Regions from separate parts of the Metabacillus sediminilitoris genome, predicted to be linked through region 3. Evidence: riboswitches for the same ligand, from Rfam matches in the RefSeq annotation. Region 3 holds a riboswitch; each other region holds the start of a gene.
What was found. A riboswitch is a leader RNA that binds a small molecule or an ion and turns the genes downstream of it on or off. The one in region 3 is predicted to bind thiamine pyrophosphate.

Region 1 (4,463 bases), 760 kb from region 3:
GCGGAATTGTTCAAGGAATGAGCGGTAGTCCAATTATTCAAAATGGGAAAGTAATTGGTGCTGTAACACATGTATTTGTAAATGATCCGACGAGTGGTTACGGAGTCCATATTGAATGGATGTTAAATGAAGCAGGAATTGATATTTATTCAAAACAGAAAGTTAGTTAATAAATCACTGTCAAGAAAATTCAGTTTTCTTGGCAGTTTTTTATTTTCTTCTTTTTTTTTCATGCGTATTTATGTAAAATATAGATGGAAAGATTTTTCGACAAAACTACCTTAGTCTCTAAATGTCAAATGACATATTTAGTCGAAAAAGAGAGCAAATTGAAGAAACGATAAGATAACCTTTATTTTTTAAGTTTTTTTAAAAAAATAAAGGGATTTTCCCCACATTGTCGAAATTATTAGGTATAATCGTGTAAAGATATAAGACATAATGGCAAAACAAGACTGAGGAGGATGTATTTGTGAGTAAAATAAAAGTATGTATAGTTGATGATAATCGAGAACTTGTTGGTTTATTAGAGGAATATCTTTCTAGTCAAGATGATATCGAAGTTCTTGGTGTTGCTTACAATGGCCAAGAATGTTTAAATATGTTAAAAGATAAAGAACCAGATGTACTAGTATTAGATATTATTATGCCTCATTTGGACGGTTTAGGAGTTTTAGAAAAGTTACGACAAGCTGATCGTCCTCAGCCAAACGTCATTATGCTAACAGCATTTGGTCAAGAGGATGTGACGAAAAAAGCAGTTGATCTTGGTGCAGCTTACTTTATTCTAAAGCCATTTGATATGGAAGGATTAGCAAGTCATATTCGTCAAGTAAGCGGGAATGCAGCACCGCTTATTAAACGATCAAGCTCATCGATCAGAACTTCGAATGAATCACAAGGAAAAGGTAAAAACCTTGACGCTAGTATTACAAGCATCATTCATGAAATCGGAGTTCCGGCACATATTAAAGGATATATGTACTTACGTGAAGCCATTTCAATGGTTTATAATGATATCGAATTATTAGGATCCATTACAAAAGTGTTATATCCTGACATTGCAAAAAAATACAATACAACAGCATCACGTGTAGAACGTGCTATCCGCCATGCAATTGAAGTAGCATGGAGTCGTGGAAATATCGAATCGATCTCTTCGTTATTTGGATATACGGTAAGCATGACAAAAGCGAAACCAACAAATTCAGAATTTATCGCGATGGTTGCGGATAAATTACGCTTGGAACATAAAGCTTCTTGAAATGGATAGGAGTATGCAGTTTCAAGGAATAGAGTTTAACCTGAAATATCATACTAACTGACCGGTTAAAGAATACCTATGGATATTTAAAAAACAACCTTCTTTTTTATTGGACTATTCCAAGAATTAGGGAGGTTTTTATTTTCGTTAACGTCATAATACAATTGGGAACTCATTTTCTTTGAGTAGGTCTTTCGTGAGTAGGATACCAACTATAAAAAGTGGTGTGATAGATACGTTTAATTAGCAGTATTTGCTAAGAAGTTGGGAAGGATAAGAAAGGCTTACTTAACTGAGTAGAGTAGGAATATAAACGCATGTATGGAACAGGTTAGCTAATATTTAATACCTTTAAATTGAATACTTTTCATTTGAATAGAACCTTTCACTCCATCAAATTTCAAAATATGCATGACTTGTTCGACTGCCTCTGTTATACCTCTAGCATTAATAATAAGCTCACGCTGCACTTTGTTAGCATTGACAGTGAAAATATATTGTTTCAATTGTTTCACCCTTTTTCTTCATCATTTATGAGGTAATGATAGGTCAGAAATCAAAATCAATCTATGTAAGTGAAAGATTTTATTCCAATCTTAATTTGTCGAAAATATGAGGTGTAACAATACAATGAATTTTCTCACTGTTTCAAGGAAAATAAAAAAGAGTGAACTTAATCACTCCTCAGAAACTTTCCATACATAAAGATCTTCTATTGTACAGTTTAATTCTTTTGATATACTCATTGCATTATTCAAACTCATGACCTTAGTATCAAGATACGCTGTAAGTTGTTCCATTGGAATATTCGTATTAGTCGCAAGAACATCAAGCTCAGTGTTGCTTTTTGATAAAAGTTCTTTAAGATTACTTTTCTTAGCTTTATATGCAGTCAAAATTAACACCTCGCTTTTATCTAAGCATACCATACAATCAATCGTATTGATACTTACTCACTAATGCTTCGTTCTATTTTTTATTTATATAGTAAGTTATAGACTCGGGAAGTTCATGACGTACTTTTGATATTTTATTTTTCATTTCATTCTTCGAAACATTCTCCATCCTAAGTTTTTTTCTATAGCAAATTCTTGTCTATCTGTTATAATACCTTATAGAAAAAGTAAATAGCTAAGAATTGTAGGGGAACCAGTGTGACTGGTTGAGATTGGATCTGTAAGATGCTGACCCTTTGAACCTGAACTGGTTAAGACCAGCGGAGGAAACATATTCGATGATAGATTAAATATGTTTGTTGCGTACGCGCGGGTTCTTTTTCCGGGTGTTTTTTTATTTTTTCAAAAACGTTATTACATAGACAACAGGAGGAAATGTCATGAAAAAATGGATCGTGCTGCTTTGTTCACTTGGTCTTCTCCTTGCAGGGTGTGCAAATGGACAAGATACAGCAAAAAAAGATCAGAATACGAAGAAGAATGAGAAAATTACAGTTGTGCTTGATTGGACGGCAAATACAAATCATACAGGTTTATATGTTGCACAAGAAAAAGGATATTTTAAAGAGGAAGGCTTAGATGTTGAAATCATTATGCCAGGAGAAACAGGCGCTGATCAGCTCGTTGCTTCAGGTAAAGCAGACTATGGTGTAAGCTATCAAGAAAGTATTACTCAAGCTCGTGTGCAAGGAGTACCACTTGTTTCAATTGCAGCAGTCATTCAACACAATACATCAGGTTTTGCTTCACCAGCTGAAAAAAATATTAAATCTCCAAAGGATTTCGCAGGGAAAACATATGGAGGATGGGGAGCACCTGTTGAGAAATCAGTCATCTCATCATTGATGAATCAGGAAGATGCAAATGTTGAAGATGTTTCGATTGTAAATATTGGAGATGCTGACTTTTTTACAGCAGTAAAACGCGATATTGATTTTGCATGGATTTATTATGGTTGGACAGGTATTGAAGCTGAGTTACGCGGTGAAAAAATTAATATGATTTATTTAACTGACTATAGTGAAAATCTTGATTATTATACACCTGTGCTAGCTACGAATGAAGAGAAACTTGAAACAAATCCAGAACAAGCAAAGAAATTTTTATCTGCTGTTTCAAAAGGTTATAAGTATGCAATTGAAAACCCAGACCAGGCAGCGGACATCTTAATCAAAGCTGCTCCAGACTTAGATCCTGAATTAGTAAAGAAAAGTCAAGAATGGTTAGCTTCTCGCTATCAAGATGATGCACCGAGATGGGGGGAACAAAAGCAGGAAGTTTGGGAAAACTATGCAAATTGGATGTACGAAAATAAATTATTAGAAAAACAACTAGATGCAGAGAAAGCATTTACAAACGAATATTTACCAAAGTAAGGAGTAGTTAAAAATGACCAATGCATTAATCAGCATACAAATTATCCCGAAAACAAAAAATGGTGAGGATGTCATTCCATATGTGGATGAAGCAATTAAAATCATTGCTGAAGCAGGTGTGAAATATGAGGTACATCCATTGGAAACCACAATGGAAGGTGAGCTTCCTCAATTATTTACTATTATTACAAAAATGAATGAGCGCATGATCGAAATGGGAAGCCGAAATGTAATCTCTCAAGTGAAAATCTTATATCAGCCAACTGGAATTGCAATGGATGATTTAACGGAGAAATACCGCTAATGAAAACGAACTACTTGAAGGGATGGAGACCGATTATTGTTCTCCTTCTTTTCTTTTTTCTTTGGGAAATTCTTGTTAAAAAGACTAATGTCCCTGAGTGGCTTTTACCAGCACCATCTAAGATTATCAAAGAAATGATCACAGGCTGGGAAAGCTTTTCGGGACACTTGCTCGCGACAACAAAGCTTGGATTTTCAGGTTTTGCAATCGGAGTTTGTATAGGATTATTAACGGCAGTGTTACTACATGTGGTTCCATTTGTGAGAGAGTCTGTTTATCCATTGCTCATTCTATCACAAAATGTCCCGGTAATTGTTTTAGCACCCCTTCTCGTCATATGGTTTGGTTTCGGTGTTTTGCCGAAAATGATCGTTATTACACTTGTCTGCTTTTTTCCGGTTACTGTTGCAGCACTTGATGGCTTTAAACAAACAGCTTCTGATTTAATCCATTACATGAAAATGTCAGGTGCCAGTCGTCAACAATTGTTTTGGAAGCTGGAACTGCCACACGCACTTCCAGCGATTTTTTCTGGAATTAAAATTTCTGCTACATATAGCATT
Region 2 (4,463 bases), 2.2 Mb from region 3:
ACTTTCACCTCATTGCTTGCAATTGTGGTCTAACTATTGAAAACGTATTGATATAATCCTCATTTTGTTGTCTGCCTAGAATAAGATCCCTTACCATCTCACCTGTCTTCGGTGCTAAAAGGATACCATTGCGATAATGGCCTGTTGCAAAATAAATGTGTTCTCCATTCGGATGCTGGCCAATATATGGCTTTCCATCATGTGATTGTGGCCTCAACCCTGACCAAGTTTCATGTAGCTGTGAGGAAGCAATGCTTGGCATGATCGGTGTTATTTTTTCAATAAGCGACTGGATTCCTCCAATTGTCGGTGCTGTACTCCAATCATCTTCAACCATTGTTGCGCCGATAACGATTCTTCCATCCCCTTTCGGGACGATATAACAATGGTCATAAAAGATCGTTTTTTCTAAACTTATTTCGCTGCTTTTAACAGAAAGACATTCTCCCTTTACAGGCTTCATTCCTGCATTTACACCTAATTGCTTGAAGAAATGTCCACTCCACACGCCATTCGCTATCACGACTTTGTTAACACTAAAATCAGCTCGTGGAGTTGATAACGTATAGCCATTCTTTGACGTTTTTTTAATAGCATGTACAGGTGAATTTTCTAAAATTGTTGCTCCTAGTAAACTAGCAGACTTTGAAAATGCTGCACAAACATGTAGTGGTGAGACATGACCATCCTCTTTTATGTATAATGCCCCTTTAATACTCGTTGAAAGGGTTGATTCATGTTCAAGCACCATCTCTTTTTCATGCCATTCTACTGACTTATAGTAGCTTGCTGCTTCTTTTAAAGAATCAGCTTCATCATCATTCATGGCGATTTTATACATCCCTTTATCAACAAGCCCAATATTGATCTGTGATCGTTCTGAAAGTTCATATTGTAAGCTATGATATAGCCGTTGACTTTCTTTCGCAAATTGATAAAAAGCGTCATTTTTTTCAAGCTCAGAATTCGCTCCAAGCATACCAGCTGCAGCACTTGTTGCCCCTGTGCCGATTTTATGACTTTCTAAGACTAGGACAGAAACACCTTCTTTTGCTAAGTGATAGGCAATTGATTGACCAATGATGCCACCGCCGATTATTCCTACCTCATATTGTTTGTTCATGGTATTCCTCCTTAGGCAAAACTCGCTTTTATATTCTGTATGGCACGAGCAGGATGCTCACTTCCAATAACATATGACATAACAGCAACTCCACTCACTTTTATGCCTTTTAACTTTGGAATGGTATCCGGAACGATCCCGCCAATCGCAATCACTGGAATTTGGATATGTTGACATATGTCAGCTAATTGCTTTACTCCGCGTGGCAATAAAGCTGCTTTTGACTCAGTTGCGAACACATGACCAAACAATACATAATCTGCTCCCGCTCTTTCACATTCCATCGCCTCTTCAAGAGAATGAACTGAGCGGCCAATCCTTAATGCAGGTTCAAATTCCCTCACTCTTTCGATTGGAAAGCTATGCCCTGGTAAGTGCACATTAGGAATTTGATTAAGTAATGCGACATCAAGTCGGTCATTGATTACAAGCTTACGTCTTGGCACACCGCCATCAATTAATATTGCGACAATTTTCAGAATTTCAGAAACAGGTTTTGATTTTTCACGAATGTGGATAAAGTCTGCTTGTTTGTGAATCATTAAAATACGGGCAGTCACATCTTCCACTGTCTGTTTTCCATCTGTAATTACATGAATTTCCACTTTTCTCACCTTGATTTAATGATTTTTTTAAAATAAGGCTGTTTTCTCATACTTTGTTGGTATTTACCAAGTAGTGCAGTGTGGTTGATTGCAGCGAGAGATGCACGATGACCGTGGGGCGGGCGGTGAGCCTCCTCGGCGTAAACGCCTGCATGAGTCTCACCTGTCCCGCTGCACCCGCAGGAGTCTCGTAATCTGCTCCAATCAACCTTAAATAGTTTTTTCGTTCTAAAAGCAACAATCTCTTAGAAGAAAGTCTAAACCAAAAACAAAAAACCACTTTCCAAAATAAGAAAGTGGTTTATACACATAGTTATAAATATGCCGTATCCACTTCCCTACGCTGGTATGAACCAGATCAGGTTATAAGGGTCTTAAAGAAGCACTTTAATCTCAGCCCATACTATAGGGCTCCCCTAGCGGTTAATCATTATTAAGTTTTTTGTCTAGCTCCTGCGCCGCAGCCCCGAAGCACAGGACGTGCAAGTGCAGTCAATGCGACAGGATGTCGCGTTATTGACTGCCTCGAGATCATAAGCCACTCATGAATTGAAGGCAAAGAACGCCTTCTATTCATGCGCGTCTTATTTGCCTGAGGCTGAACAAGGCGCATCCGCTTTTCTCATATCTCTATCATACCAAATGATTAATAACTTTCAAGAGTAAAAGTTGTTATCTAAGCTCAAGCTCACGTTTTAACTCCTTCACATACTCTCTTGATCCTGTCACAATGAGACGATCCCCAACTTTCAGATCAGTATCTCCATGCGGGACTATGGAATCCTTTCCACGGAAGATTCGCACAAAAATAATATCGCCTGTAAACGGGAAATTTCGAAGTAAAATGTTGTTATATTTCGCGTTGCTTAAGTTGATTTGATACAGCATTGATTCCTGATTTGTTAAGATCTTCATCACACCTGGAGCTTCAATGAGTGCTCGAAGCATCGTTTTTGTAGAAAGTAATGTAGAAAACACATCAATACCGTGCTCTTTCAGTTTCATATCTAATTCTGGGGAAGCAACGCTTGCAATGATTCGATTCACTTCCTCTTCTTTTGCAAACAAAGCAATATCAGCATTTCTTTGTTCATCACCTGTTGCCACAACGATGAGGTCCACATCAAATGCATGTTGTTCTTTTAATGTTTCCACTTCAAAATCAGTGATTTCTTTTATTTCAAACATAGATTCAGCGATTTGCTTATCGATTTTATCTTGCTGTGTATGAAAGACAATTGTTTCATATAATTCGGGGTTTAGCTCTCTAGTAACAGGTAAGGATGTTTGATTTGCTCCAATAAATGCAACCTTAATTTTCGCCTGTTCTGTTTTATGTTTTGGGAAGAGCTTTTTAAAGAAAATCGGCGTAAAAATACTTGTTATGACTGCAACTAAAATAAGAGCTCCCGAAATTTCAGGAGTAATAATCTCCATACGTTCACCAACCGTTGCGGCGGCAATCACTAATGAAAGTGTTGAAGTTAAGAGAAATCCTGATGCAAGTGTTGTTTTGAGATCATACCAGCGTTTCAAGAAGAATATTGGTATGATTTTAGAAATTAAAAGTGCAATCAATAGTAAAGGAATTAATAAAAAGATTTTCGGATCTTTAAACAATGCCCAAATATCTAAGTCTACTCCAACCATCACAAAGAAAATCGGGATTAAAAACCCATAACCGAACGAATCAAGCTTCTGTACCATTTCCTTATTTGGTGATAATAACGAGACAAGAACACCTGCTAAAAATGCTCCAAGAATATTCTCAGCACCGATTGTTTCAGAGATGGCTACCAAAACAATAATAAGCGTAAATACAGCACGAGTACCGATCTGAATTGTTCCCTTTGACATCGTTTCAATAAACGAGCGATGCTTAAACGATTTTCCTAAGAAATAAAGTAATACACCTGCAGCAAATAGAATTAATAACAGCCATGTATTACTATCTCCTCCACCGTAAATTGATGCAAATACTGCTAGCAAAATCATAGTGACCAAATCAGCAATGACAGCGACTAGTAAAATAATCTGGCCGATATTTGAATTCATGATGCCACCTTCTTTTAAAGTCGGCACCACTACCCCAAGAGAAATAGTTGAGATAATAAGCGTCATTAAAAACGCGTTGTCTATTAACCCAATCAGGACAAAGAGATATGAAAGCAATAAGGAAAGGACAAAAATACCAGCAAAGACGATCGATGCTACAGCAAATGTATTTGGAGCATCTTTTCCAGATGGAAGCTTTTCCTTCTTTTTTCCTTTCGCGAAAGCGGAAAAGTCAATTTCAAGCCCACTCAAAAACATCAAGAAAATAAAGCCGAGCATTGACAATGTTTCAAGCCACATATCCTGTGATACAATATCGAATCCGCTTTTCCCTATAATTAATCCGACAATAATTTCAGCCACAACAACAGGCATAAAATTCATTTTAAAACGATGTAACAAAATCGGAGTAATAAAGGCTGCGAGAATAACAATAACTAATGATGTAACAGATGCTCCATGCATCAAATCCCTCCTCTTAAGAAAAGCTAAATGGCCTTATCGGCGAATTTCAAGATATATCATCGATCTCAAAAAACATATGCTATTCCGGCGAAATCACAGCTATGAAATTTTCCTGGCAATTTCCTAAATCAAGTACTGCATAAACAAAGTAGCCATTCCAAAATAGATTAATATGCTTATAATGTCATTAATAGTTGTAATAAAAGGGCCTGAAG
Region 3 (18,505 bases):
TGAAAAATTGTTAATTTCTCATCATCATATCGCTGTAGCAATATGGAACGAAGGGCATAAAAAGGGATATTAGCATACGACATGTCTTCGTTGGTTTCCTCGTAAAGAGATGAAGTAGAGTATCTTTTTAAATTCACAGGTTTTATCTTAAGGATGGATATTTTTATCATAGTTGGAATTGATCGAATAAAACAATGTGATTTCAAAACTCACTTAATGCAATCCAAATTTGATACAATAAATCTACACATTGTTCATAATTAGTTAGGAGAATGCATAATGCTTCAAAAATTAAATCGGCAGCTTGAAAAATTCATGCCGTTTATTACACCAGCTAGCGTGATAATAGGAATCATATTTTCAGAACATCTATTAAGCCTCTCATTTTTAATTCCTTGGATTTTTGCACTTATGACGTTTTCAGGGAGTCTTGGTTCTAATTTTTCATCATTTAAAGGAGTTGCCAAAAGTCCGCTTCCCTTATTCATTATTCTCCTTCTCTTGCATGTTATTATGCCTGTTATCGCATGGATAACGGGACAGCTCATTTTTATGGATGATCATTTAATAGTGACTGGGTTAGTGTTAGGGGCTGTAATTCCAACTGGTGTCACAAGTGTCATTTGGGTGTCAATTTACAAAGGGAACATGGCGCTCGCTTTATCGATTATTTTAATTGATACAGTTTTATCACCATTCCTTGTACCGCAAACTCTATCACTTCTAGTCGGTCAGAATGTTGAGATGGACACATTTTCAATTATGAATGGATTGCTTTTTATGGTTGTATTGCCATCGTTAATAGGAATGCTAGTAAACCATTTATCAAAAGGCAAAAGTGTAAAAGCAGGAAAAATGTTATCGCCTTTTTCAAAATTAGGCCTTGCTACTGTTGTCATGATCAATGGTGCAGTTGTTGCCCCGTATGTTGTTGATTTTAATGGTAAGCTTTTCTTAATTGCGATAACTGTGTTTGTTTTAGCATGTGTATGTTATGTATTAATCTGGATGATTAGTAAATGGTTAAAGCAAGATCGAGAAACGAGAGCGGTTATGCTATTTACAGGCGGCATGAGGAATATAAGTGCTGGCGCTGTTATTGTTGTTCAATATTTTCCAGCTGCCGTTGCACTTCCTGTTATTATAGGGATGTTGTTTCAACAAATGTTAGCCTCCATTTTTGGCTCATTATTTAAAAGATTTGAAGATCGATCTGTTCATACGAAAAAACAACTTCCAGATAATGTGCGTGTATCATCATAACTGAATGCAGGGAATCGAAATGAATATAACTTATTGCCAAAAATAAGATAATGTGATAAAAATAGTGTAATCACTTGCTAAAAGATTCATAATTTAATAGTTATTCACCACTAGGGGAGCTGTTAAAGCTGAGAGAGACCTTTGTCTTGACCCTTATTACCTGATCTAGATAATACTAGCGTAGGGAAGAGGTGTTTGAATATACGTTTAAAAACATAGAATCAATTTGTATGTTTTTACAATGTTTTGCACAAATATTGAGCGTTCAAACCACTTCTTTCGATAAAGAAGTGGTTTTTTTGTACTTAAAAATACAAGGAGGTGTTTCGATGACAATCGAATTATCAGAATTAGTTGAGCAAATAGATAGTCGCAAAGATGAGTTGATTGATTTACTTAAAAAGCTGATTGAATTTAAAACACCGGCCCCGCCAGCCCGCAATACGAAGGAAGCTCAAACCTTTATTGCGAATTTTTTACAAGAAAAGGGTTTCATTATTGATATGTGGGATGTGTACCCGAATGATCCGAATGTTGTCGGTGTTCTGAATGGAAAAGAAGAGCATGCCTATAAAAGTTTAATCATTAACGGACATATTGATGTTGCCGAAGTAGGTAAGGATGAAAACTGGGATGTTGATCCTTTTATTCCAATTGTAAAAAATGGAGCGGTTATCGGCAGAGGTGCAGCTGATATGAAAGGTGGTTTAGCCGGGGCCTTATTTGCTATTCAGCTTTTACATGAAGCAGGAATTGACTTGCCAGGCAGCTTGCTTTTTCAATCTGTTATCGGAGAAGAAGTAGGTGAAGCAGGGACTCTCGAGTGCTGTAAACGAGGGTATAAAGCAGATTTTGCGGTCGTTGTTGATACAAGTGATTTACATATTCAAGGTCAAGGTGGCGTGATCACTGGATGGATTACAGTGAAAAGTGACCAAACCTTTCATGATGCAACAAGAAGGCAAATGATTCATGCAGGCGGGAAATTATTTGGAGCAAGTGCCATTGAGAAAATGATGGTGATCATAAATGGGTTACAGGAACTTGAACGTCACTGGGCTGTAACGAAAAGTTATCAAGGCTTCCTGCCAGGAACAAATACGATTAATCCAGCAGTCATTGAGGGTGGGAGACATGCGGCATTTATCGCAGATGAGTGCCGACTATGGATTACCGTCCACTATTATCCGAATGAAACACATGAACAAATTATTGAGGAAATAGAAGAACACATACGTCATGTCGCAAATGCTGATCCATGGCTTCGAAAAAATCCCCCTATATTTGAATGGGGAGGTAAGTCAATGATTGTTGACCGCGGGGAAATTTTTCCGTCACTTGAAGTTGATCCAAACGAGTTGGGGGTAAAGCAATTAGCATCTGCACATCGAGAAGTCATTCAAGAAGAGGTCATAATCGATGTTTCACCATCTGTAACAGATGGCGGATGGCTTGGTGAGGCTGGAATTCCGACAGCCATATATGGCCCGGGAAACTTACAAAATGCCCATGCAGTAAATGAGCAAGTATCGATCGGCCAGCTTGTTTCTTATACTAAAGTCATTTTGATGTTTATCTATAATTGGTGCAATACAAAACGTCTATAACAAATAAGGAGTGAAAAACATGAAATTCAGTCAGCGCTTAGTTGAAAAGGTTGTCCCATTATGGCAAAAAAATCATGTGCATCCGTTCGTACAAGGGATCGGCGATGGTACGTTAGAAAAAGAAAAATTTCGTTTTTATATGATTCAAGATTATTTATTTTTAATTGACTATGCAAAGCTATTTGCAATAGGTGCAGTAAAGGCTAAAGATCTTGTGACAATGGGGAAATTTGCTGCTCTTCTTGATGCCACAATAAATGAAGAAATGGAACTTCATCGTCAATATGCAAATCGCTTTGGGATCTCTCTTAACGAACTTGAAGCTGCCAAGCCTTCACCTACAACACTAGCCTATACTCATTATATGTTACATGTCAGTCAAAATGGCACACTTGCTGAACTCGTTTCATCCCTGCTTCCATGTATGTGGAGTTACTGGGAAATTGGAAAAGCATTAAATGAACGAGAAGGTGCAGATGAACATGAGTTTTATGGTGAGTGGATCAAAATGTATGCTTCAGATGATTTTGGAAAACTTGCCTTATGGTGCATTGATCTACTAGATGAATTAGCAGTAGGAAAGTCAGAATCTGAGCTGGATACATTGGAAGAAATTTTCCTAAACACAACGCGCTTTGAGTATATGTTTTGGGAAATGTCTTACAATGAAGCGATGTGGCCGACAGATGTATAAACCAGCGTTACAGTTTCAAAATGTCTCATTTGCCTATGAAAAAGAAAAGCTTCCGATTTTACAAAATTTTCATTTTCATATTAATGAGGGTGAATTTGTCAGTATCATCGGACATAGCGGCTCTGGTAAAAGTACCTTGTTTAAATTAATAACAGGCCTGGAACAGCCTGCCGATGGAATCATTTTTTTACATAATCAACAAAAGTCACATCGGCTTGGACAGGTAGGTTATATGCCTCAACAGGACTTGCTTTTACCTTGGCGCACGATTGTGGAAAATGCCGCACTCCCTTTAGAAATAAAAGGGGTTCATAAACAAAAAGCCCATAGCCAGGTTCTTGCCTTACTTGATGAGTTTGGTTTGAAGGGTGTAGAAAATAGTTTTCCAAGTGCATTGTCAGGCGGAATGAGACAAAGGGTATCATTTTTACGGACGATCTTAAGCGGATCACAGATCCTTTTATTAGATGAGCCGTTCAGTGCACTTGATGCTATCACGAGATTAACGATGCAGGAATGGTTGTTAGCACAGTGGCAAAAACGAAAAGAAACGATTCTTTTTATTACACATGATGTGAATGAAGCATTGTTTTTATCAGATCGCATCTTTATTTTTACAGAAACACCAACTAGTAAACTTGAAGAGTTCGAGGTTCCGCTTAAACGGCCGAGAGTGTTAAAGGATTTAAATATGCCTGCAGTCATTGAGTTGAAAGATCATTTAGTTGACGTACTCCGAGCAAGGGTGAAGGTATGAGTGTGATAAAAAATTATTATGCTTCTATTTTATTGGTAATTAGTTTACTAGTAATTTGGGAGATTGGCACAAAAATTGTTAATTTAGGATTTATTTTACCTGCACCAACAGATATCGGACGGAAACTTTGGGAGTTAAAAGGACCCTTATTTGCTGATCATCTACCAGCTACATTGTTAATTATTTTAATTGGTCTTTTCATTTCTATTGTATTTGGTGTGGCTTTAGCTGTTTGGATGAGTGTGAGTAAAACGATTGAAAGGGCATTTTATCCACTCATTATTTCATCGCAAATGATTCCCATTATTGCATTAGCACCTATTTTTGTACTTTGGTTCGGCTACTCGATCTGGAGCAAAGTTGTTGTAACAATTCTTATAACGTTTTTTCCGATAACGGTAAACACATATGATGGACTTCGTTCCACTAGTAAGGAATACAGGGATCTATTGTTAACAATGGGGGCAAGCAAAAAGGACTTATTCTTAAAACTTCAAGTACCATCTAGTGCCCCGCATTTCTTTTCTGGTTTAAAGGTAGCCGTTACGCTTAGTGTTATTGGTGCAGCTATCGGCGAATGGATCGGCGCACAAGCTGGATTAGGCTACTTTAGCAGAAGAATGATGACACAGTTTGATGGGGCAGGTGTCTTTGCGCCAATTGTCATATTATCGTCAGTTGGCATTCTTTTATTTCTGCTTGTTGTAGCATTAGAAAAAATTGTACTTAAATGGAGGAGAACAGAGTGAAAAAGATTTTATTGGTAGTAGTAAGTTTAGTAGTTGCGTTAATGACAGCATGTTCGAACAGTGAAAGCACTGCATCTAAAAAGACTGCAGAGGGAAATGGCGAAACAAAGGAATTAAAAGATGTCAGCATTATGCTTGATTGGTATCCTAATGCTGTCCATAGTTATTTATATGTTGCACAAGAAAAAGGATATTTTGAAGAGGAAGGAATTCAAGTTGATATTCAATTTCCTGCCAATCCAACTGATCCAATTAACTTAGCAGCAGCAGGGAAAGTTACCCTCGGAATTTCATATCAGCCAGATGTCATTATTGCCCGCGCTAATCAAAATGTGCAAATTAAGTCAGTCGGAGCGATTGTAAGATCACCTTTAAATCGAGTGGTTTTCAAAGCTGACAGTGATATTCAGTCCCCTAAAGATTTAGAAGGAAAAACAGTTGGTTATCCAGGTATCCCATTAAATGAATCACTTATCAGATCAATGGTGAAGGCGGATGGCGGTAATCCAGATCAAGTTAAAATGGTGGATGTAGGTTTTGAGCTGAATTCTTCAATCGTTACTGATAAAGTCGATGCAGTCATTGGTGCATATATTAACCATGAAGTCCCAGTATTGAAACATGAAGGTTATGAAACACGTAATCTTAATCCAACTGAATATGATATTCCTCCTTATAATGAATTAATTGCTGTTACAAGTGATAAAACATGGGATGAAGAACAAGTGAGTATTCAAGCGTTTTGGCGTGCAGCAACAAAGGGATATGAATTCACTGCTGAACATCCCAAAGAAGCATTAGATATTCTATTAAAACATCAGGATGAAGCAAACTTCCCATTAGTAGAAGAGGTAGAAGAGGAAAGTCTTGATATTTTGTTGCCATTAATGAAGTCTGAAGAGGGCTTTGGCAGCCAAAGTAAAGATCAATGGGAACAGACAATCGGCTGGATGAAGGATGCTGGATTAATTGACAATGAGCCTACTGTTGATGATATTTTTGTCAATATGACAGAGTAATTGAAGAAGCCTCTCTGAAACATAAAATAAGAAAAGACGTGTGAATTGTTCTTATTTTGTAAGAGTTTTTTTCTAGCGACCATTCCTTTGAAGAAGAAAAGGTCGCATATGAATTTCAAAAGAATGCACATACAATGTTAAGGATTAAAAAGATTAAATGAGAGTGATCTTTTGTTATTTAAAAGCAGCAGCGTAAGAATGGAATAAGTTTGAATTTATCAATACGTTGAACGCTACCGAATGAAACGCAATAAAATAAATAAAGCCACACTGTACAGAAGATCTTTTAACCTTCTAAACAGTGTGGCTTATTCAATACCTAAAAGCTGATCCTACGAATAGCTTGAGCTCATGCTCTAATTAGATTTTCAATTCAACCTTTGCAGCTTCACGAAGTTCCTCTATTTTAGGATTGAGCTTTTCTTGAGTTTTTTGTTGTTCAAGCTGCAGTTTAAGCTCTTCTTTTACGTCTTCAAATTTCTGTTTTTCTTTTGATTCTGTTTCGTTACTTGCCATTGAATCATAATATTCTTTAATCTCTTCTTCTTTTACTTCTTCAACCTTTAAATCATTTTTTACATATTTGCTATATTTAACAGTGTCAGAGATTTGTTTTTTAAGATTATCAAATGTAAGGTTATTTTCCTTCAATGCTTTTTCAAATTCTTCTTCATTTTCATATTGAGCTTTTAAGCCGTCTAGTTCTTTGTTAATCTCTTCATCGGTTGCTTTATAGCCTTTTTTATCGATCTCTTGCATGAGCAATGTTTGTCCAACAAGCCCTTCAAGGGTATAATCTTTAATTTGCTTTGCTATTTCATCTGTAGTAGGGTCTTGTCCCATTAGTTGAAACTGCATTTGTGAAATACTTAAAGCGTTATTATATTCGGCTCCTTTTAGTTCCTGGCCATTGACAACTGCAACAACCTGATCATCCTTTACTTTTTGCTTTTCAAGCTTTTTTTGCATTTCTTCAGGATCTACTGCAGCTTGTTCTTCTTTCTGTTTGGTATCAGATGCTTCATCAGTTTTTGCTTTGTCCTCATCGTTATTACATGCAGCAAGTGATAAAGCTAATAAACCGATTAATAATGTTAACAAGTATTTTTTCATTGTCGTTCTCCTTTCGCTATTAGGAAAAATACTATTTATCAAGACATGCATAGTTGGAATTGTATAACAGTTACACGTAAAATGAAAGGGATTAACTAATTAAATTGAGAGACTTTAATCAGTTTAGTTTTTTTGTCCCTACTTATTGTTAACGAGACTTATTACGAACAGACCATCACATATCTGTGGTTTTGTTGCCCATCGACGGATCTTTAGATACAGTTAATATTCTTTGAATCTCAAAGGGTTTGTAGCCTGTTAAAATGAGAATCGGACTTCCTAATTAGGGTAAGCCATACTCCATTTGCCGATATCCTTAAAACCAAGTCGCTTATATATTCGACCAGCCCTCGGGTTGTCATAAAACAAACAAAGTGATTTTCCTTCTGAAAGAAGCTCAAGGCATAATTCACTCATGACAATAGAAGCGAGTCCCTTTTGGCGTACATCAGGATGTGAACAAACGCCGACAACCATTCCTGAATATGTATTTTCTGCTGTTGTAGAGGCGAGTGAAATCACTTTTCCTTCATGATTTTCAATGTAAAATGAACGACCGGTATTCGTCTCAATTGTTCGTATGTAGCTTTGCTTAGCTTCAGGACCAAAATCAAATTCTTCGATTTGTACCTGAAGCTCAAACATTCTCTCGACATCCTTTAAAGAAGCTTTCTTTACAAGATAGTTATGTTCGACTTCATTTCTTATAGAATTGTTCTTTAATTCAGCAAAAAAAGTCTTTTTTACTTTTTGAAAGGGTATATGCTCTCCAATCTGGCTGACAAGCTCCTCTTTTCCTGAAACCATAACGAGGTCAGGGTCCTCTGTGATCACCTTAATGAAATTTTTTATATCAATCTTTGTTTTAGCATAAGGAATATAGGAATGCTGATAGCGCAGTAACACACCCTCTATTTCACCATTAGTGTCAAATTGGACATAAATATCTTGAAAGTCTGAATTATAACCAAAATTTTCAATGTCCCCAATAATAAAAAGATTCATTGCTCGTTCTTCTAATAAAAACTCAATGAGCTGTAAATGATCTCTTTCATCACATTTTCTAAACAATTCTTTTCCCTCCCTAAGATGAAAACGAACTAGCGGGGATAACGGCTCGTAAAGACCCGGTATGCCTCGTTAAGCGTATTACCGTCATTATACAAACGATTTGAAAAAGTGCAATACAAGGACACGCATGAATGATAAATATTTGTAGAATACATAAAAATTGGAAACCATATTTCTTTAAAATAACGGCTGAGAGGCGTTTTTACGGGGTGAGGCGCTTTTAGAAAGAAATAACTGTCAATGAGACCGCTTTAACTCACTAATTGGAAGATATACTCACAACTTAACTTTAGAACCTTGATTATGAAAATGATCGTGTTAGTATTGAATTGTTAAAAGAAATACGAACAAAAATACGAACGATATTGGAGAGATGAGATGCTACACGATAAAACAATTGCATTTTTAGGTGCAGGTTCTATGGCAGAAGCAATGATTTCTGGTTTGGTTAAGTCGGAGAAAATGAAGGCAAATCAAATCTTTGTGACAAATCGTTCTAATCACAAGCGATTAGGTGCACTTGAAAAAACATATGGTATTAACGGCGTTAACCAGAAGGAATTAAAATTAGATCAAATCGATGTTTTTATATTAGCGATGAAGCCAAAAGATGTCGATGGAGCACTTGATCACATAAGGGATCGTATCAAGCCACATCAACTTATAATGTCTGTCTTAGCAGGAATTACAACATCATACCTTGAACAGAACCTTCATTATGGCCAACAAATAGTCAGAGTGATGCCGAATACTTCCAGTACAATTGGAGAATCGGCTACAGCGATATCCCCAGGCCAAGAAACAGCCAATAAAAATATAAAATTAACAAAAGAATTGTTTAAATGTATTGGCAAGGTCTATGAAATTGAAGAAAAAAATATGGATATTTTTACAGGACTTGCGGGCAGTGGACCAGCGTATTTTTATTATTTAATGGAGCATATGGAGCAGGAAGGTGTTCATGCCGGCTTAGATGCTGAAACAACGAGACAAATTATTGCCCAAACAATTGTTGGAGCAGCAAAAATGATTCAAGATCAGGATAAAACCCCAACGGTTTTAAGAGAAAAAGTGACATCACCTAATGGCACAACTGCTGCTGGGCTAAATGCGCTTGAGGTACACGGTGGGGGAATTGCTATCTCCAAGGCTGTTGAGCATGCAACAAAGCGATCTAAAGAAATTAGTGATCAAATCCAAGAAAGCTTATTAGTTGGTTCTTCTAAACAAATAAGCTGATTCATATAAAATGTAGTGTATTGATAAGATAATAATGATTCAGGAGTGATAGTATGACAGCCCTTGAAAACGAGAAAAAACGGGTTGTAATAAAAGTAGGAAGCAGTTCATTAACAAGCAGACACGGGGAAATAAGCCGGAGAAAACTAGAGAAGCTAGCTGATGAAATCGCTATGCTAAAGGATGAAGGTCATGAAATTGTTTTTGTATCCTCTGGTGCTGTAGCAGCAGGTTATCGAAAACTTGGTTGTCTTAACCGTCCAACCTCTTTACCTGAAAAGCAAGCAGCAGCCTCTATCGGTCAAGGATTATTAATTGAAGCTTATTCAGAGATTTTTTTATCACACGGATATGTTGCCTCGCAAATATTAATAACGCGCAATGACTTCTCTGATGAAATCCGCTATCACAATGTTCGTAATACATTAAATGTCCTATTAGAACGTGGTATTATCCCAATTGTGAATGAAAATGATACTGTTACAGTTGATCGATTAAAGTTTGGTGATAATGATACACTTTCTGCAAAAGTCGCAGGATTAATTGAAGCAGATCAATTAATTATTTTATCAGACATTGATGGATTATATGATTCAGATCCTCGCAAAAACAAAGCAGCGAAATTACTTGAAAAAGTGGATGTGATTACTCCTGAAATTGAACAAGGTGCAGGTGGTTCAGGGAGTGTTGTTGGAACTGGAGGAATGAAATCTAAAATCGATGCTGTGAAAATTGCCATGGCATCAGGAATTACAACCTTTTTAGGAAAAGCCAGCATAGCTAATATTTTAGTAGATGCTGTAAACGGTATAGCAAGAGGGACATATTTTGACATCACAAATGAGACGAAAAATTTAAATCAAAAAAAGCAGTGGATTGCGTTTCATTCAGGTCCTGAAGGTGAACTGGTTATTAATCAACATGTTAGAAAGTCTATTGCCGATCATAATTCTAGTATTTATTCTTCGGATATTATTGAAGTAAAAGGACAATTTCCTAAAGGTGCCGTTATACAAATTATTGATGTTGCAGGAGAAAGAATCGGCTTAGGCGTTGTTAATTATTCACATGAAGATTTAGAGAAAGTAAGGGAACTGGATAAGGAAGTTGAAGACTTAGTTGTTGTCGATTGTGATGACTTTGTTTGTGAACTTGAACTGTCCTTACCTGTTGGAATATAAAACCACACAATATGATATTTTAAGACCCAAACCAATGTGATGAAATGTTTGTTGGTTTGGGTCTTTTTTGTGGTTTCCAGAAATAAACCTATTAATTTAGAAAATTGCTTTATTAAAAACTATTGACTCATACTCTATTAATGTTATAATCTTTATCATACCATGTTAGGAAATCTAACACAAAGTAGGTGATGACATGAAAAAAATTGAAGCAATTATTAGACCGCAGAAAATTACAGAGACAATTAAAGAGTTGAAAAATATTGGCATTACAGGATTTACGGTTTCTCAAGTTGTTGGAAGAGGGAAGCAAAAGGATACAAAGGGTGTTTATCGCGGGAAAAATTATCATGTAACCCTGCATCCTAAAATTAAACTTGAAATTGTTTTATCAGATCATATGGTTGATCGAACAATAAAAACCATCATCACATGTGCTCAAACAGGTGAAGATGGAGATGGAAAAATATATGTATATCCAATCCTTGAAGCGTACAACATTCGAACAGGTGAACCGGATGTAACAATCGATGATGTTACCATAAGTGAGGGAAGATAAGATGGAATTAATTCATTTAAATACAGTATGGATCGTTATCGCTGCCGCAATGGTTTTATTTATGGAAGGCGGCTTTAGTCTATTAGAAGCTGGACTAGTTAGAACAAAAAATGCTGTCAACGTGACAATGAAGATATTTGTCGATTTAACAATCGGTGCATTAGCTTTTTGGTTATTCGGATTTGGCATTATGTTCGGCCAGGATGCTTTTGGGTTTATTGGGACTAGCCTTTTTGGAAATCCAGAAAACATTTCATTAGGAATAGAACTTCCAAGCGAAGCGTTCGTTCTCTTTCAGATGGGTTTTGCAATAGCGTGTGTCTCCATTATTTCAGGAGCTGTTGCGGAACGAATGAATTTTAAAGCATATATTATAACAGCTGCACTTATCACATTAATTATTTATCCACTATCAGGACATTGGATTTGGAATGGTGATGGGTGGTTAGCTAAGCTGGGTATGAAGGATTTTGCTGGTTCAGCAGCTATTCATGCAGTTGGCGGGTTTGCAGCATTAGCGATGGCTAAGATTTTAGGTTCAAGGAAGGGAAGATTCAATTCAGATGGAAGTGTAAATGTGTTTGCGCCAAGTAATATTCCTTTAGCATCATGTGGTGCATTCATCTTATGGTTTGGATGGTTCGCGTTTAATAGTGGAAGTACGCTAGATGCCTCAAATGCTTCATTAGCCTCGATCGCTATCAACACGATGCTGGCTGGTGCGAGTGGCGGAACAGTCACACTTCTGATGACGATGAATAAGTTTGGAAAAGCAGACCCAAGTATGACGATTAATGGTGTTCTATCAGGTTTAGTAGCAATTACAGCTGGTTGTGCATTTGTTGATCAATGGAGTGCGATCATCATTGGCGGGGTAAGTGGAGTGATTGTGATCTATGCAACATTACTAATTGATAACATGAAAATTGATGACCCGGTTGGAGCTGTCGCAGTACATGGTTTTAATGGAATATTTGGTACGATTGCTGTAGGATTATTTGATACAACTGCAGGTCTTTTCACTACTGGTCAGTTTTCATTATTAGGTGTTCAACTTTTAGGAGCGCTAGTTGTCGCTGTTTGGGGATTAATAGGTGGTACATTCATTGCAAAAGTAGCAGACGCAACCGTTGGTTTACGTGCTACTGAAGAGGAAGAAGAAGAGGGCCTAGATATGTCATATCATGGTATTCCTGCTTACAATGAATTAGAACGGTTTACAGATTTTCCGACAAGTCTGTACAATTTCGAAGAATCAACTGGCATTACAGTAGCCCGTACGGAACAAAAGCAGGTAATTGGTATGAATAGTTTACACGAATAAATATCCAAAATAAAAGGAGCTTGTTATGAACAAGCTCCTTTTATTATTTACCCAAATTACTATGATGTTTAGCGTAACCGAAATAGATAATTAATCCAATACCAATCCAAATAACAAAGGCTATCCATGTGATTAAAGGTAAACTTGTCATTAAATAAATACATAATAAAGCACTAATCGCCGGCAGTATCGGAACGAAAGGTACTTTAAATGCTCTTTTTAAATGCGGGTGGCTTTTTCTAAGCACGATCACTGCAAGGGAAACCGCTGTAAAGGCTGCTAATGTTCCGATGTTGACAAGATTCGCTAGTGTCGTTAAATCGATAAAGCCAGCGATTATTGCAGCGATGAAGCCTGTCATCCAAGTATTTTGAAAGGGCGTTTTAAATGTGGGATGGATGTTAGAAAGTTTTTTTGGTAATAGTCCATCACGGCTCATTGCGAAAGAAACCCTAACTTGTGCATACATAATGACAAGGAGAACAGTCGTAATTCCTGTAATTGCCCCGACAGAAATAATTCCAGCAAGTGAGTTTTGTCCAACAAATTGCAGGGCAAAGGCTACTGGATCAGCGACATTAAGTTGAGTGTATGGAACCATACCGGTTAAAATAAATGACACAGCAATGTATAAGATTGTACAAATTGCTAATGACGAGATAATGCCTATCGGAACATCCCGTTGAGGTCGTTTCACTTCCTCGGCAGCTGTTGCGACTGCATCAAAACCAAGGTAGGCAAAGAAAACTGTTGCAGCCCCTGTAATAATTCCTTCAAATCCGAATGGAGCAAAAGGCGTCCAATTTTCAGGCTTCACATAAAATACTCCTGTCACAATGAAAATGATAATGACAGCTAGTTTGATAAATACCATAATATTGTTGACTCGTGAACTTTCCTTAATTCCTCGTGATAACAAAGCAGTTATAAGGAAAATAATGATAATCGCTGGCAAATTGACGATTCCACCTGTGCCAGATCCTGGAGCAGAGGTAAGAAGTGCTGGTAGATGAATGCCAAATCCTGCAAGAAGTGCTTGGAAATAAGCTGACCAGCCAGTAGCAACAGCAGAGGTTGCTAGTAAATATTCCAGCATTAAATCCCACCCTATTAAGAAGGCAAAAATTTCACCAAGTGTTGCATATGAGTATGTATATACACTCCCGGAAACAGGGACAGATGAAGCGAATTCAGCATAACAAAAAGCAGCAAGTCCACATGCAATACCAGACAATATAAATGAAATAATGAGGGCTGGACCTGCAGATTCTGCTGCAACAACTCCCGTTAAAACAAAAATACCAGTTCCGATAATAGCTCCAACGCCTAGTAAAGTTAAATCCAGGGCGCTAAGTGACCGCTTAAGTGTTTTTTGATTACTTTGCTGGATTAGTTGGTTAATCGATTTTTTTCTAAATAGTGAGCTCATAAATCCTCCAAGACATAGATGTTAATCAATGTGCAAATTGTAGTATATTGTCGAATTTTCTGAATGTCAACTATATTTATTAAAGGGAGAGTGTTAGGTTGTAGTATTAACAAACAATAATAGGAGCATTCAAAATAAGAATGTCTATTAGGAGAACACAATAAAACGAATAGATAAGCTAATGGGAGAAAGAAGATGAAAAAAGATCAAAAGAATAGCAAGGATTCTATTCTTAAAACCATCCTGTTGGAGATTCGAGACTCAATCTAATTTGAATTAATGTGGAGCATGATTTCTTTTATTCCAGAATTTATTGTCCTCATATTTATTAACAACTAACAAATGTTGATGAAGTAAAAAAGGCTTGAGAGTTTAATCTTCTCAAGCCTTTTTGTTCACGTTTATTTGATTGTAAAATAAAGAATGCAATCTGTCTTCAATTATTATCACACTACAATCGACATCATTAATCCAAGGTATGCCGCAACAACAAATAGAACAGCAAATGATAGAGCAACCCAAGGAATAAGTTTTTTATAAAAACTTATGACGATCATAGCTAAAAACAACAATGAGATGATCAATAATAGCAATCCGTCAAGCACAAGTGAAAACTGAACAGTTAATGGTGCAACAACCTCATGTCCTAGTATTAACTCTACCCAAAAAGCTCCACCTTCTTGAATGACGGTTGCATTAACTTGGTGTGGAGGTGGTAATGTACCTAAAACACCAGTAATAAAAAAGACAATCATAAGGATAACTGTTTCAGCCTGTACCCATTTTTTTGCATCAAAATCTGAGTCCTTTTTTGATTTTCTTGATAAGAAGCCATTGATAAGAGCAAATGCTAAAACAGGAATAATGCTTAGATGCTTTAAGAGAAGCATTTGTCCATATGGTAAAACCCAGGCATTAGCATAATCTTTCGGTTCAACGACAAAAAACATCAGGAATATGCCGCTTATTGTTGTTAGTAAAAACAGCCCAATGGATAGCGGTGTAAACCATCGTAAAAAGGGATGCCAATTTTCAATCGTTCTCGCCGACCAACCAACATGTAGAAGGACTCCGACCCATATCGTTATGGCTAAGAAATGAAGAGTATGTGAGAATAGTCCAGGCCACAAATCAAGTGTTGATGAATGGCTTGCATACCCTACTGAAAGAATCATGAATACTAAAAATAGTGCTTGTAAATATTTTGAACCTTCAACATAAATAATCATCCATAAAAAAATCGCTGCAAAACTACCATACAACCAGGCAATACCGACTTGAAATTCAGTTAAGATCGAATATGCCCGTAAACTGAAGATTCCTTCCGTTGAAAAAAATGAGATGACTTGCAGAACTGGAAAAAACGAGACAATGATGATACCTAATACAGCAAGTAATAAACTTTGTTTCGATACTTTGATCATTGGCTTATTTGCAGGAGGTACAAATTGTAGCACAATCGCTCCTGCCAAATAAGAATAGAGCATGTATGAAACATATTCTGTAATTGGGATTAGCTGATTCATCATTTACCTTTTTTACGGAAAAGAATCCATAGTCCTGCAGCTAATAGGATGACTAATACAATGATCGAAATCAATGATATGAGTGAACTGTTGTCTTTTTCAGTTTCACCTTCTTGTTTCGTATCTATTTGTTTATCCTCTTTTTGTACAGTGTTTTCTTGATCAGATTTCTCTTCCGTATCGCCTGTAGTATCTGTATTTTTTTGGACATTCTCTCCCGTTTCGGCCTCTGGTTTGTTAATAGTAAATGGAATATCACCTGTCATAAGATGTCCGTCTGTAGAAGCTATTTTCCAAATTAATGTGTAGCTTCCATTTTCAAGTGGTGATGATACATCACCGGAAATCTTCTTTTCTTCAATTGAAATATGTTCTAACGGTATTTCTTCTTGATCGTGAATTAATGTTAATGATCCTTGATTTTCAATTTGCCCGGCAAACTCTACACTTAGTTCACTAAGCTCTTCTGTAATAATTTCACCTTCATTTGGATTTGAGTTTGAAACAGTTGTATGTGCTAATGTTACGAACGGAATGGCTAAAAACAACCATGTGAGCATCATTATTTTCTTCATTTTATCACCCTTAATCTATGTATTATCTACCTTTATCGTCCTTCATTGTATCATTTAATCATTCCTTCATTTTTAACAATTTAGCAAACAAATAATGAAAATAAGAATTATTCCCAAGAACTGTGCGAATGCCCTTACGCAAAAGCCCTACCTTTCATATTGTAAAAGTACAACGAATGGGAGGTGTTTTTTATGAGTGTTGAAACTCCAGGTTGTGGCTATGGCGGTGGTTTTGCATTAATTGTTGTATTATTCATCCTGCTAATTATTGTAGGTGCGGCTTTCATTGGTTGCTAAAAAGAAGATAAACAAATTTTAATAACATTTTAATAAGGAGGAGTTAATATGAATCACAGCCATGGATATGGTGGTTATGGTTGCTGTAACTACGGTTACGGTGGTGGATATGGATATGGTGCAGGTAAAGTATTTGCGTTAATTGTTGTATTGTTCATTCTATTAATTATCGTTGGCGCGGCTTGGTTATAAAATCGCCTATAAAAAGGGGTCTGACAAAGAGTCAGACCCTATTTTTTCTGTTTGGAAAGTTTATTACCTTGAACATGTTATTTCAAAAAATAAAACCTCTTCAGAAACACCAATTAACGAGTTGACCAAAATGAAAAAAATACGTACAAGGTATTGCTGTCTTAGGTACAACGTTATAACGAGGCAATCAATGAAGTCTTATTAAGATGTTTTTTTCTCCTGGTCATTAATATGTATGAGCGAATTTCTTTTAATCCAGTATTTAAAGCTATCTAATGGAAAAACACCTCGTCGCTTTGAATTGTTCATTTGAATCACAACGATTCCATCAGAAATTTCTACGATTTTTAATTTGTCAGAATTACTTATGTTAGGAATAAAACTACCTTTCAATTCAAACTCCATGTTGTTGTATAAATCCATTATCGTAACACCTTCCAATTTTTATTCATGTTGAATGATACACAATTAAATTATCCAAATTTCCATTAATTATCCATTCCTGAAAGATGAAAGAGGATAAAAGGGTTTTGTTTATCTCGCATTGAATAAATAAGATTGCAGCTTCTCATAAATAGTAAGGTGGGCTTACCTCATGTATAAAATAGTGGAAATGAAAAAAGTGAATATAAAGAAATACAAAACATAGTTTACTAAATAAGACGATGGTTGATAGGAAATGAAAAAATCAATGAAAGTAGTAGTAAAGAAAGATTTTCATTTTGAAAAAATATATAATTTTCGAGATATTGGAGGAGTGCAAACAGAGGACGGGCGGAATGTTCGCTCTGGTATATTGTACCGATCTGATGATTTATCATGATAGTCAGGATTTAACACACCGCGGTCTCTTCCGGCTTTTAGTAGGACATTCAAAGGAAATTGATTTTGAGAAAATGATGAAGAAGTTTTATCATTGTATGATTATGACCGCAGAGCCGTTAATAGGACCAAGAAAGAAGAAGATCGAACGATTCGTTTCATGAGTCTTTATCCAAATAACCACAGAGAGAATGAAAAGTGAATCGTTCCTATTTAGAGGGTGTATTAAAAGATATCGTAAAGAATTATGGGTCTGTTGAGAACTATTTTATTGAAGGATGTGGAATTGATAAAAGGATATTAAATCGTCTGCATCTGAGGCTGCTTGAGTAGCTCAAATAGGTTGTAAGGGATGAGGTAACAGGAGTTGGAATAGAATCTTCAAAAAGCATAAATAAGGGAACCAATACGTATGAACCATACCCCCCTGTTCGTCGTGCAAGTTATAATTTGTTACAATATTGCTATGTAATGCCTACTTTTGAAAGGAGTACATTTATGAAAACAACAACGTCTGAAACCATTCAGCTAATAAAAGAACTTGTTGAAATACCTAGTCCTTCAGGAAATACGAATCAAGTGATTACTTTCGTAGAAAATTATTTAAAGAATACCGAAGTAGAAATGAAACGTAATCACAAGGGTGGCTTAGTTGTCACAATTCCGGGTGAGGATAACAATCAGCATCGTATGTTAACAGCACATGTAGATACATTAGGAGCGATCGTAAAGGAGATAAAATCAAGCGGAAGATTAGCGATCGATTTAATTGGCGGATTTAATTACAACTCCATTGAAGGGGAGTATTGCCAAATTGAAACATCGAATGGAAAAACGTATACTGGCACGATCCTAATGCACCAAACATCTGTACATGTTTATAAAGAAGCAGGAAAATTAGAGCGCAATCAAAAAAATATTGAAGTAAGAATTGATGAAAAGGTACATAATGCAGAAGATGTTCGTGAACTAGGGATAGAGGTAGGGGATTTTATTTCATTTTATCCAAGAGTGGAAATCACACCAAGCGGTTTTATTAAATCTCGTCATTTAGATGATAAGGCAAGTGTTGCAATTTTGCTCCAACT

Region 1: another riboswitch for thiamine pyrophosphate. It lies ahead of GMB29_RS19050 (ABC transporter substrate-binding protein); the one in region 3 lies ahead of GMB29_RS15240 (acetylornithine deacetylase).
Region 2: another riboswitch for thiamine pyrophosphate. It lies ahead of GMB29_RS05030 (thiamine phosphate synthase); the one in region 3 lies ahead of GMB29_RS15240 (acetylornithine deacetylase).

Annotation. Positions count from the first base shown of each region.
Region 1 covers NZ_CP046266.1:3,968,308-3,972,770, reverse strand. Annotated here, with positions in the region: gene spoIVB (SpoIVB peptidase) at 1-170, shown strand, start outside; gene spo0A (sporulation transcription factor Spo0A) at 473-1,264, shown strand; gene GMB29_RS19060 (hypothetical protein) at 1,600-1,770, opposite strand; gene GMB29_RS19055 (helix-turn-helix domain-containing protein) at 1,942-2,160, opposite strand; TPP riboswitch at 2,397-2,506, shown strand; gene GMB29_RS19050 (ABC transporter substrate-binding protein) at 2,601-3,596, shown strand; gene GMB29_RS19045 (thiamine-binding protein) at 3,610-3,900, shown strand; gene GMB29_RS19040 (ABC transporter permease) at 3,900-4,463, shown strand, end outside.
Region 2 covers NZ_CP046266.1:986,701-991,163, reverse strand. Annotated here, with positions in the region: gene thiO (glycine oxidase ThiO) at 5-1,123, opposite strand; gene GMB29_RS05030 (thiamine phosphate synthase) at 1,135-1,728, opposite strand; TPP riboswitch at 2,047-2,156, opposite strand; gene GMB29_RS05025 (monovalent cation:proton antiporter family protein) at 2,401-4,248, opposite strand; gene mgtE (magnesium transporter) at 4,372-4,463, opposite strand, start outside.
Region 3 covers NZ_CP046266.1:3,197,654-3,216,158, reverse strand. Annotated here, with positions in the region: gene GMB29_RS15245 (bile acid:sodium symporter family protein) at 280-1,263, shown strand; TPP riboswitch at 1,366-1,467, shown strand; gene GMB29_RS15240 (acetylornithine deacetylase) at 1,593-2,870, shown strand; gene tenA (thiaminase II) at 2,890-3,564, shown strand; gene GMB29_RS15230 (ABC transporter ATP-binding protein) at 3,557-4,321, shown strand; gene GMB29_RS15225 (ABC transporter permease) at 4,318-5,070, shown strand; gene GMB29_RS15220 (ABC transporter substrate-binding protein) at 5,067-6,089, shown strand; gene GMB29_RS15215 (SurA N-terminal domain-containing protein) at 6,450-7,202, opposite strand; gene GMB29_RS15210 (GNAT family N-acetyltransferase) at 7,482-8,273, opposite strand; gene proC (pyrroline-5-carboxylate reductase) at 8,652-9,512, shown strand; gene proB (glutamate 5-kinase) at 9,566-10,693, shown strand; gene GMB29_RS15195 (P-II family nitrogen regulator) at 10,890-11,252, shown strand; gene GMB29_RS15190 (ammonium transporter) at 11,254-12,576, shown strand; gene GMB29_RS15185 (branched-chain amino acid transporter BcaP) at 12,620-14,005, opposite strand; gene GMB29_RS15180 (copper resistance D family protein) at 14,452-15,531, opposite strand; gene GMB29_RS15175 (copper resistance CopC family protein) at 15,531-16,106, opposite strand; gene GMB29_RS15170 (YjcZ family sporulation protein) at 16,299-16,403, shown strand; gene GMB29_RS15165 (YjcZ family sporulation protein) at 16,452-16,595, shown strand; gene GMB29_RS15160 (hypothetical protein) at 16,797-17,018, opposite strand; gene GMB29_RS15155 (tyrosine-protein phosphatase) at 17,275-17,418, shown strand; gene GMB29_RS27060 (hypothetical protein) at 17,375-17,581, shown strand; gene GMB29_RS15150 (tyrosine-protein phosphatase) at 17,616-17,750, shown strand; gene GMB29_RS15145 (M42 family metallopeptidase) at 17,916-18,505, shown strand, end outside.